Regions from separate parts of the Ruegeria sp. CH5 genome, predicted to be linked through region 3. Evidence: riboswitches for the same ligand, from Rfam matches in the RefSeq annotation. Region 3 holds a riboswitch; each other region holds the start of a gene.
The links. A riboswitch is a leader RNA that binds a small molecule or an ion and turns the genes downstream of it on or off. The one in region 3 is predicted to bind cobalamin.
Positions count from the first base shown of each region.

Region 1: it holds a riboswitch for cobalamin, as region 3 does, so the genes downstream of both, ACR0JC_RS05520 (DUF1636 family protein) here and ACR0JC_RS16115 (DUF1636 family protein) in region 3, are expected to answer to the same signal.
Region 2: it holds a riboswitch for cobalamin, as region 3 does, so the genes downstream of both, ACR0JC_RS05590 (CbtB domain-containing protein) here and ACR0JC_RS16115 (DUF1636 family protein) in region 3, are expected to answer to the same signal.

Region 1 is NZ_JBQFQT010000001.1:1,104,610-1,107,876, reverse strand. Features, by position in the region: gene cobN (cobaltochelatase subunit CobN) at 1-267, opposite strand, end outside; gene cobW (cobalamin biosynthesis protein CobW) at 274-1,329, opposite strand; gene ACR0JC_RS05520 (DUF1636 family protein) at 1,332-1,715, opposite strand; cobalamin riboswitch at 1,798-2,002, opposite strand; gene ACR0JC_RS05515 (LysR family transcriptional regulator) at 2,075-2,950, opposite strand; gene ACR0JC_RS05510 (NAD(P)-dependent oxidoreductase) at 3,059-3,267, shown strand, end outside.
Region 2 is NZ_JBQFQT010000001.1:1,118,286-1,121,552, forward strand. Features, by position in the region: gene ACR0JC_RS05575 (cobyrinic acid a,c-diamide synthase CobB) at 1-230, shown strand, start outside; gene cobA (uroporphyrinogen-III C-methyltransferase) at 227-955, shown strand; gene cobF (precorrin-6A synthase (deacetylating)) at 948-1,691, shown strand; cobalamin riboswitch at 1,735-1,943, shown strand; gene ACR0JC_RS05590 (CbtB domain-containing protein) at 1,980-2,150, shown strand; gene ACR0JC_RS05595 (CbtA family protein) at 2,155-2,853, shown strand; gene ACR0JC_RS05600 (hypothetical protein) at 2,918-3,267, shown strand, end outside.
Region 3 is NZ_JBQFQT010000005.1:243,304-246,570, forward strand. Features, by position in the region: gene ACR0JC_RS16105 (ABC transporter substrate-binding protein) at 1-521, opposite strand, end outside; gene ACR0JC_RS16110 (ABC transporter ATP-binding protein) at 523-1,323, opposite strand; gene ACR0JC_RS16115 (DUF1636 family protein) at 1,320-1,718, opposite strand; cobalamin riboswitch at 1,822-2,029, opposite strand; gene ACR0JC_RS16120 (hypothetical protein) at 2,674-2,973, shown strand; gene ACR0JC_RS16125 (hypothetical protein) at 3,035-3,267, shown strand, end outside.

The DNA of each region.
Region 1 (3,267 bases), on a different contig from region 3:
CAGCCGGATCAGGATGCCCTTGGCACCCTCCAGCGTCTGCTCGACATAGGTATCGACCGACAATGGGTGCTTCAGCGCCGTCAGGTTGGCCAGCCGCAACGAGGGCATCCGCCCCTCGGGCCCGCCGCCGCGATGCCAGCCGGCCGCGAAAGCACCCAGATCGCTGTCCGAAAAGGACAGCACCACCAGATCCGCCGGGCTCTGGCCCAGATCGGTCGGGGTCTCGGTTTCTTCGAGCCCGTGGCTTTCGCGGAAGACGACGTGCATCGGTGCTTACTCGGCGGCCTCGGTGACGCCCGTCAGGATGCCGCGGATCGCGGCCTCGTCGATGTCGTCATGCTCGGCGATGACCACAAGGCGCGAGCGGCGCTCTTCCTCGGGTTTCCACGGGCGGTCATACTGGTGCCGCACCCGCGCGCCGACCGCCTGAACCAGCAGGCGCATCGGCTTGCCCTGAACGGCGGCATAGCCCTTGACCCGCAGGATGTTCAGCTCGTTCGCCAGACGCTCGATATTGGCGACCAGCTGCGCCGGGTCGGTCTGTTCTGGCAGCTCAACCACAATGCTTTCGAAATCGTCATGTTCGTGGTCGTCATGGCCATCGTGATGCGAGGGGCGGGCGTCCATGTCGTCTTCGGCTGCGGCCTCCAGCCCCAGCACCACGCGCACGTCCACCGCACCCTCGGCCACTTCGACCACGGGCAGGGGGCGGGGCGCCTCGGCGGCGATGATCTCGCGCGCCTTGGCCACGCCTTCGGGGCCGGCCAGGTCAGGCTTGGTCAGCAGGATGATGTCGGCGCACGAGATCTGATCCTCGAACACCTCGGACAGGGGCGTTTCGTGGTCGATCGAGTCATCGGCCATGCGCTGGGCGTCCACCGCCGCGACATTCGGGGCGAAGCGGCCTGCGGCCACGGCCTCGGCATCGGCCAGAGCGATCACGCCGTCCACGGTGATCTTGGAACGGATGTCGGGCCAGTCGAACGCCTTGAGCAGCGGTTTCGGCAGGGCCAGACCGCTGGTTTCGATCAGGATGTGATCGGGGCGCGGGTCGAGCGCCATCAGCGCCTCGATCGTGGGGATGAAGTCATCGGCCACGGTGCAGCAGATGCAGCCATTGGCCAGTTCCATGATGTTTTCCGCCGGGCAGCCGGGGATCGCGCAGCTTTTCAGGATTTCGCCATCGACGCCCACGTTGCCGAATTCGTTGACCACCACGGCCAGCCGCTTGCCCTGCGGGTTTTGCATCAGATGGCGGATCAGCGTGGTCTTGCCCGAGCCGAGAAAGCCGGTGATGACGGTGACGGGAAGTTTTTCGAGGGTGCTCATGCTCAGGCTCCAATCGGGGGAATGCGGGCGGCGCAGTTCTTGCGGAAATGTTCAGGGCGGTCGCGCCATTTCACAAGGCCATCATCGGCGGCCAGATATTTAGTGGCGCCTTCGACGATGATCTCGACATGGTCGGATTCGTTCAGGTTTTCATAGACGAAGGTCCAGCGCGACGGCCCGCCGCGCAGAACGATCGAGCAGCCCTGATCGCAGTTCGACAGGCATTCGACCGGCTTCAGGGTGATGCCCTCGGGCAGGTCGGCAGCGGCCAGCGCCTTGTGCAGCAGCGTGCCGGGGCGTTGGGCGTCATCCTCGATGGGCAGCCCGCGTCGGCAGGTGGTGCAGACCAGCAGTTCAACTGGTGTGGTCTCGGTCACGTCTCTCATCCCCCCTCACTCGGTTGTCGGGGGACGGGGTATGCGCGGGCCACGTTGCGGACATGGGCCCGACACCGGAACACCCCGTCCGGTTTGTCTTCGGGCGTTGGCAGGTCTCCCGGCTTGCGGATGTCAGAGCGGCGCTCTGTCGGATGTCCCGCCTTCCCGGCCAGCGGCCAGTGGCATTTGGGCACCCTCTCCGGTCACGGTCGCGGGGGCGGCTGCGTTTGACGGAAAACCGCTGACGCATTCCCTTTTCATCTGCTTGCACAGACACCAACGCAAGCGACATGCGGTACGGGCAGGGGGGTTGTCAAGCGCGCAGGGGCAAGTGCTTTGCGTCGGATCGAAAAAGCGACTTGCCGGGGTCAATCCGCGGCATCACCGGCCAATCGGTCGCGCAACCACGCGAGGAACAACTGGGCGGGGATGGACGGAGGCGCCGCGCTGACGCTGCGGATCAGGTAGTGCGACTGGGCAAAGGGAATCGCTGGCCCCGCAACCCGGATCGGCGTGCCCTGCGCGATGGCGTTGAGCGCGAACCGCTCCAGAACGGTGGCATAGCCCGCGCCGGCCATCACCAGTTGCAGCGCCGTGACGGTCGTATCCGCCGAATGGCGCGCGGGGCGGTCGGGCAAGTCGATGCTCGTGGCCTCGGCGTACCGCGCCCAGTTGTCCTCGTACCCCAGAATGTGGATCAACGGGCCGTTTTGCAGGTCTGGCGCCGGGTCCTGCGCCCGGCAGACGGGCACCAGCCGTTCCGAGCACAGCTGTTCGGCCGCAACTCCGGGCCAATCGCCATAGCCCAGCCGGATTTCCACGTCCACATCCGCAGGCGCGGCCGAGTCGTTCCAGATATGCGACACCAGCCGCACCGGGATCTCGGGGTGCTGGGCGCTGAACACGGGCAGTTCGGCGGCGATCCAGTAGGTCATCGACGATATCGCCGCCCGGATGGTCAACGCCTGCCGCGAGGCGGGGCCGAACAGGCTGTTGGTGGACAGCGCGATATCCGACAGCGCCCGGCGCACGGTCAGCGCATAGGACTGGCCCAGCTCGGTCAGCGACAGGTGTCGTGCGTTGCGGGCAAAAAGCGGCTGCCCAAGGTCCGCCTCGAGCGAGCGGATATGCAGCGACACCGCCGTCTGGGTCAGGCCCAGCTCCTGCGCGGCGGTTGTGAAATTCAGATGGCGGGCGGCGGCTTCGAAGCTGCGCAGCCAGGCCGGATTGGGCAGGCGGTCCATTCAGCACCAAAATAATTTTTGTATAGATGGCTTTATTATTCGTTTCTTTTGTCGATGGGCAACGGAAATACTCGGGCCAACGAAAACGCGCCTGCGGGAGGGCAGAACATGAAGGTCGGTTTCATCGGTTTGGGCAATGTGGGGGGCAAGCTGTCGGGGTCGCTGCTGCGCAACGGTATCGACCTGACGGTACACGACTTGGACCCCGATCTTGTGGCGGAGTTCGCCGCCAAGGGAGCAAAAGCCGGTGAAAGCCCGGCCCAGATGATGCGCGATTGCGATGCGGTCATCACCTGCCTGCCGTCGCCCGCTGCCTC
Region 2 (3,267 bases), on a different contig from region 3:
AGTTCAACTTGGGCTATCGCCGAGCCGAGTTGCTGGCCGACATGCCCGGCTTTTCTGCCGGGACCGCGCTGCGGGGGCACGAGTTCCACTATTCCTCGATCATCGAGCAGCCCGACGCGCCCTTGGCGCGGGTTTTTGACGCCGAAGGCGCCGAAGGTCCGCAGACCGGATCGCGCCGCGAACATGTCACCGGTACGTTCTTCCATCTGATCGCAGAGGCCAGCGCATGAGCGGTTTCGTTTCCTTCATCGGGTCCGGCCCCGGCGACCCGGAGCTGTTGACCCTCAAGGCCGTGGACCGGCTGCAAAAGGCCGATGCGGTACTGTTCGACGATCTCAGCAGCGGGCCGATCCTGAGCCATGCGCGCAAGGAGGCCGACCTTGTGGGCGTGGGCAAGCGCGCCGGGCGGCCCTCGCCCAAGCAGGACCATGTCAGCCGCCTGCTGGTCGAGTACGCCCAGACCGGCCAGCGGATCGTGCGGCTGAAATCGGGCGATGGCGGCCTGTTCGGACGGCTAGAGGAGGAACTGGTGGCCCTGCGCGCTGCCGGCATCGCCTACGAGATCATTCCGGGCATCCCCTCAGCCATTGCCGCGGCTGCCGCGGCAGGCATCCCGCTGACCCGGCGGCTGACCGCGCGGCGCGTGCAGTTCGTCACCGGCCACGATGTCAGCGGGAAGCTTCCCGAGGACTTGAACCTGCCCGCGCTGGCCGACCCGGGTGCGACGACGGTGGTGTTCATGGGCAAGCGCACCTTTCCACTGCTAGCCGGCGCGCTGCACGCGCATGGGCTGCCGCTGGATACCCCCGCGCTGATGGCCGAGTCGGTCTCGACGCCTGAGCAGTCGCTGCACCGGTCCACCGTCGGTGCCTTGGCCGAGCGCCTGGGTTCCGAGATCGGCACCGCGCCAGCGCTGATCCTTTATGGTCCGCTGGCGGAGTTCGACGATGATTGATCTGGTCTTGATCGGGATCGGCACCGGCAACCCGGACCACGTGACCTTTCAGGGCGCGAAGGCGATCCGCGCGGCCGATCTGATCCTGATCCCGCGCAAGGGCGCCAACAAGGCCGATCTGGCCGGCGTGCGCGAGGAAATCATCCGCAAGGTCACCGACACACCGCCCCAAATCGCCTATTTCGACATCCCCGAGCGCCGGTCGCAGGATGGCTACCTGCGCGGCGTGGATGAATGGCACGACGCAATCGCCCTGCGCTGGCAGGAAGCGATGGCCCGGCACCCCGACGCGCGCACGGTCGCCCTGCTGATCTGGGGCGACCCGTCGCTCTATGACAGCTCGCTGCGAATCGCGGCGCGGCTGGACCCGCAGCCGAACACGACGGTGATCCCCGGCATCACGGCGCTGCAGGCGCTGACGGCGGCCCATGCCATGCCAATCAATGAGATCGGCGCGCCCTATCTGGTCACCACCGGCCGGCGCATCCGCGACGAGGGCTGGCCCAGCGACGCCGATACGGTTGCGGTGATGCTGGATGGCGAATGTTCGTTCCAGACGCTGGACATGGCCGATTTTGACATCTGGTGGGGGGCTTACGTGGGCATGCCCGAGCAGGTCCTGATCAAAGGTCCGCTGGCGGATGTGGCCGACAAGATTTTGCGCACCCGCGCCGAGGCCCGCGGCCGGCACGGGTGGATCATGGATATCTATGTTCTGAAAAAGCGCGGGAATTGACGCGAAAGGTCGCAAATGGCGATTGCGCCAAAGCGGCATTCACGTCTAAATGGACGGGTCTGGTCCTGCCGGAGACATCCGGATGCTAAGAGGGAATTTGGTGCGGCCTGCGCGCAGGTCAAATCCAAAGCCGCCCCCGCGACTGTAAGCGGTGAGCCCTGTTCAACCAGCCACTCCCGATCCGTTCGGGGGGAAGGCGAACAGAGGCGCTGACCCGCAAGCCAGGAGACCTGCCAGGCGAACAATGAAACACCGGCCGTCGGGTGCGGCGGCACAGGAGGACAGAAAATGACGACACAAACGCAAACCGCATCAACGGCACGCGCTGGCATTCTTTCGACAGTGTTCGCGGCAGCTCTGGGCCTGGGGATCATCACCCTGGCCGGTCACGTTCAGGCATCGGCGCTGCATGACGCCGCGCATGACGTGCGCCACGCAACCGGCTTCCCCTGCCACTAAACCAATGTTCAGTCGCATTCTGACCAGCGCGTTGTTCGCTGGTGCTGCAGCCGGGTTGATCGTCGCCCTGCTGCAGTTGGTATTCGTGCAACCCGTGTTGCTGCATGCTGAACTCTATGAATCCGGAGAGCTGGTGCATTTCGGAGCCGAAGCCGTCTCGGCCCATCCCGAACTGCCGGGCATGTTCTCGGACCTGACCCGCGACGGGCTGAGCGTGGTGTTCACCATGCTGACCTATACCGGCTATGCGCTGGTTCTGGTCGCCCTGATGTCGCTGGCCGAGGCGCAAGGCCACCCGGTTGACGGGCGCACGGGCGTGCTATGGGGGCTTGCCGGTTTCATCGCCTTTCACCTGGCGCCGGGCTTCACCCTGGCCCCCGAGGTTCCGGGTGTTGCCGCAGCCGACGTGTTCGCGCGGCAGATCTGGTGGTGGGCAACCGTCGCGGCTGCTGGTGTGGCCATGTGGCTGATCGCCTTTGGTGGCAACATCGTCAGCTATCTGGTTGCGGCCGTGCTGTTGATGGCCCCGCACCTGATCGGCGCGCCGGAACCCGACGTGTTCACCGGGCCGGTTCCGACCGAGATCGGGGCCCTGTTCGCAGCACGCGCCTTTGGCGTCGGCCTTGTGGCCTGGGTGCTGCTGGGTTCGTTTGCCGGGTATTTCTGGCAAAGCGAGGGCAAGCGCGTCGAAGCCGCGGCCTGATCCCCGAAATCCCACGACCCGCCGGCGCCCAACCGGCGGGTCATTTGCTTTTCAAGGAAACATGATGACACGCTCGCTTGCTCTTTTCGCGATCGGTCTGGTCTTTGGTGGGGGTGCCGGGTTCGTGCTGGCCGCGGCCAACGGCGTCACCTTCGATGGCCACGACCATTCCGACCCCGCCCAACATGGCGGCCATCACGCCGAGGCCATGGCCCATGACCACAGCGCCGCCATCAACCTGCCCGCCGGACCGGACGCGCCGGGGCTGGAGATCGCCGTCTCCCCCGACCCGATGGCGGGTTGGAACCTGCATGTGATGCCAAAAAACTTCCGCTTCTCGCCGGAGAACGCCTCGCTGGACAACAAGCCCGGCGAAGGCCATGCGCATGTCTATGTAAACGGCGTCAAGCTGGC
Region 3 (3,267 bases):
TATCCCTGGACCAGCTTTTGCGCCCTGTCTTCGACACCGAAGATACGACCGAGGTTCAGAAGATCGTTGTACATGTCGCTCATGCTGGCTTTGGGCTTGTCGCCGATATGGATGCAGCTTTCAGTCAGTTCGTAGACTTTGATCCCGAAGGGTTCGAGCGTCTCCGGCGTCACCTCGCCACCCACTTTCATCCCGTAGTTCCAGCCTGCGAAATAGAAATCGGCATCTGCGCCGACCAGCACCTCTTTGCTGGGATACTTGGCCGACAGCTCGGGCAGCTGCTGCACTCCGGCGCGCATGTCTTCGTCCAACGTCTTCCAGCCGGAAATGCCGGTATATCCCACCATCCGGTCGGCCAAGCCCAGCACCAGCATCATTTCCGTCAGGTTCACGTCGTTCGAGACCGCCGCCTTGGGCGGTTCGTCAAAGGTGACGGTTCGATTGCAACTTTGCACGGTGGTTTCCGCGGTCGCGGTGTTGGCGGCCAAAGCAAGGCCCAGGGCCAGGGTGGTCGGTTTCATTTCAAGCTTCCTTCTGGTTGGGGGTGGGGAGTTGATAGGTCAGGTGAGGTTTGTGACTGAGGCTGAGCTGCTCTTGCCGGGCGGTGACTTCGAACGTGTCAGAGACCAGCCTGTCACTCAGCACTGTCTGGGGTGGGCCAAAGCCGCAGGGTCGACCGTTCTTCAGAACCAGAACACGGTCGCAGACATCGGCAGCCAAGTTCAGGTCGTGCAGCGAGGTGACGATCGTCAGATCGAGGTCCCGGATCAGCCGCAACACCTCTAGCTGGTGGCGGATGTCCAGGTGGTTGGTAGGCTCGTCCAGCACAAGAATCCGGGGTTCCTGGGCAAGGGCGCGCGCGACCATCACACGCTGACGCTCGCCGCCGGACAGAGTGGCCAGCCCACGGTCGGTAAACCCGTCCAGATCCATTCGGTGCAGCGCGGATTCGATGATCTGGTGGTCACGACTGCCGGGCGTGGACAGGCCCAGCCGGTGCGGCACCCGCCCCAACGCCACGATGTCGCGCACGGTCAGCGCGAAATCCGAGGGCTGCTCCTGCAGCACGGCGGCTACCTGACGCGCCAGCGCCCGGCGGGCCATTCTTTTGACGGATCCGCCGTCCACCAGAATGTCGCCCGAGGACGGACGGTGATAGCCGTAGATCATCCGCAGAAGGGTTGTCTTGCCGGCACCGTTCGGCCCTACAACCCCCATGACCTGCCCGCGCATCAGCAAAAAACTGGTCTCGTGCAGCACCAACGGCGCTCGTTTTCGCGGCGCCCAAGTGACGGCATCCACCGACAGCAAAGGCGCGCTCATGAGGCGCAATCCGCATTTTCCGAAGACGCAGCCATCGCGGCTGGAATGCGGGCCAGCGTCGCGTGGCGAAGCCCGGCCGGGCGGTCGACCGAGCTGCACCATCCATCGCGCAACTGCTGGTACAGCTGGGCGAATTCCACCAATGCCCCGGTCTCTTCAGACGTCAGGCCGCCAAACAGGTAAGATGCCTTGCCCGGCGCGTGATAGGCGACGGTACAGGGTCGGGTGCACCCGGCCATGCAGGCCGCACCGGAAACGTCAAAACCTGCCAAACCGTCGTCTTCGGCCAGCGCGGCGCGCAATCGTCCGATCAGGTCAGGCCCGGGGCGTACGGCTGCGCCCTTGGGTCGGCAAGATAGGCAAACCGTGATGTGATGTGTTGATTGTCGGCTCACTTCGCCCTCCGCGAAATCGCGGGGCGGAAAGGGAACCAGTCATGTCAGCGGCGCAAGCCGAAAAAGCCATCTTGGCCTCCTTCCGGGACACCCCGCCCGGGTTGAGTTGCGTTTGATGATGGCAGGTCTCCTGACTCGCGATGTATGGCTTGCCCCGCCTTCCCAGACCTATCGGCCCAGTGGCATCCGGGGGTCGCACACCGCCTACAGTTGCGGGGGCAGTCACGGAATTGGCGTCAGAACGGCGCCGCACCGTATTCCCTTTTACCCGACCGCCGAAACGATCGGGAACCATCAGCGCAAATCTCATCCATGAGTCGGGTTGCACTGTCAACGACGTTCTGGGCGGGTGCGTAATGGAGGTATCCAGGCGACCCTTCGGCACCACCTGAGCGACAGACCGGGCCGCGAATCACGTCGTTTTGACCAACTGGATTAAGATAGCTCGGAAGGTCCCGAAACACGGCGGCGCAAGCGGGCCGACTGCCAAGCCTCCGTGAGCGGCCTCGCCTCTTCTCTTTGAATGCAGAAGCCTATCGTTGGCAAGCGTACAAAATTTACGCGCGGAAAAATCATTGATTTATCCTGTGATTGATTCAAACATACGAATTCGACACAACTTTAGCTTTACCTCCGTTGTTGTCGCTGTCGCCCGTTTCGTCGGGCCCTTCCGACTGCTGGAGTGAGTGCTGGCGGTCGGAAGGCATTTCACGAAATTCAGCGTTGGGAGGACGCGGTGCCCGGACTTAACTTACGAACCCTTCCTCGAAACTTCGCACCGGTTTTTGCCCATGACGTCGTTGCGTCAGCACGCTTTGTTCACGGTCCCGGGGATCGGCAGAATATCTGTCTGCCAGCTATGTCATTGGCGGCAAAACCGGGGACCGCATAGACGTGAGCACGCAAAAAGGACCACCTATTCCACAAGCATCAGCGAACCCAAGAGGAGAAGAAAATGATTAACAAAGTTATGATGATTTCAGGCGCGACGTGTTTCGCACTGCTTGCGGCCTGTGACGACACCAGCACGTCAAGCGCACCTGCCGAACTGACCCCCGCCCAACAGGCGTGTCTGCGAGACGTGGCCAAAACAACAAACAATTCGCAAGTGGTCGTGCTCTCATCCGCGTTCAGCGAGGCTGGAACACAAGTTACCGTTGGGGTTGGAGAGGATCGGGCTCCGTGGAATTGTATTGCCTACAGTGATGGCGCGACAGCTGGTATCGAGTTCCTCGGCGACGAAGGCGCACTTTGACCCGTTTGATGCGTAGCCGGAATCGGCTGCGCAGCGCTGGCTTGATACTCTGAGGTCCGGCATGGTTTGCAGAATAACCATCATCGCGTTTGCCTCCCTTTACCTGTTGGCGTTGTTTGCGTTCCTGACCGGTACATTTGGCTGGTTCGGACAGGAACGAGACCCGTTGTCCGGCGTATTCCTTTTGCCGCTGGGACTGCCTTGGGTCTTTGCGGTGGACCTTTTCTCAGAGTCGGCCAAACCGTGGCTCGCGGCGATTGCACCGGTGCTCAACCTGTTGGCACTGGTTTTGAT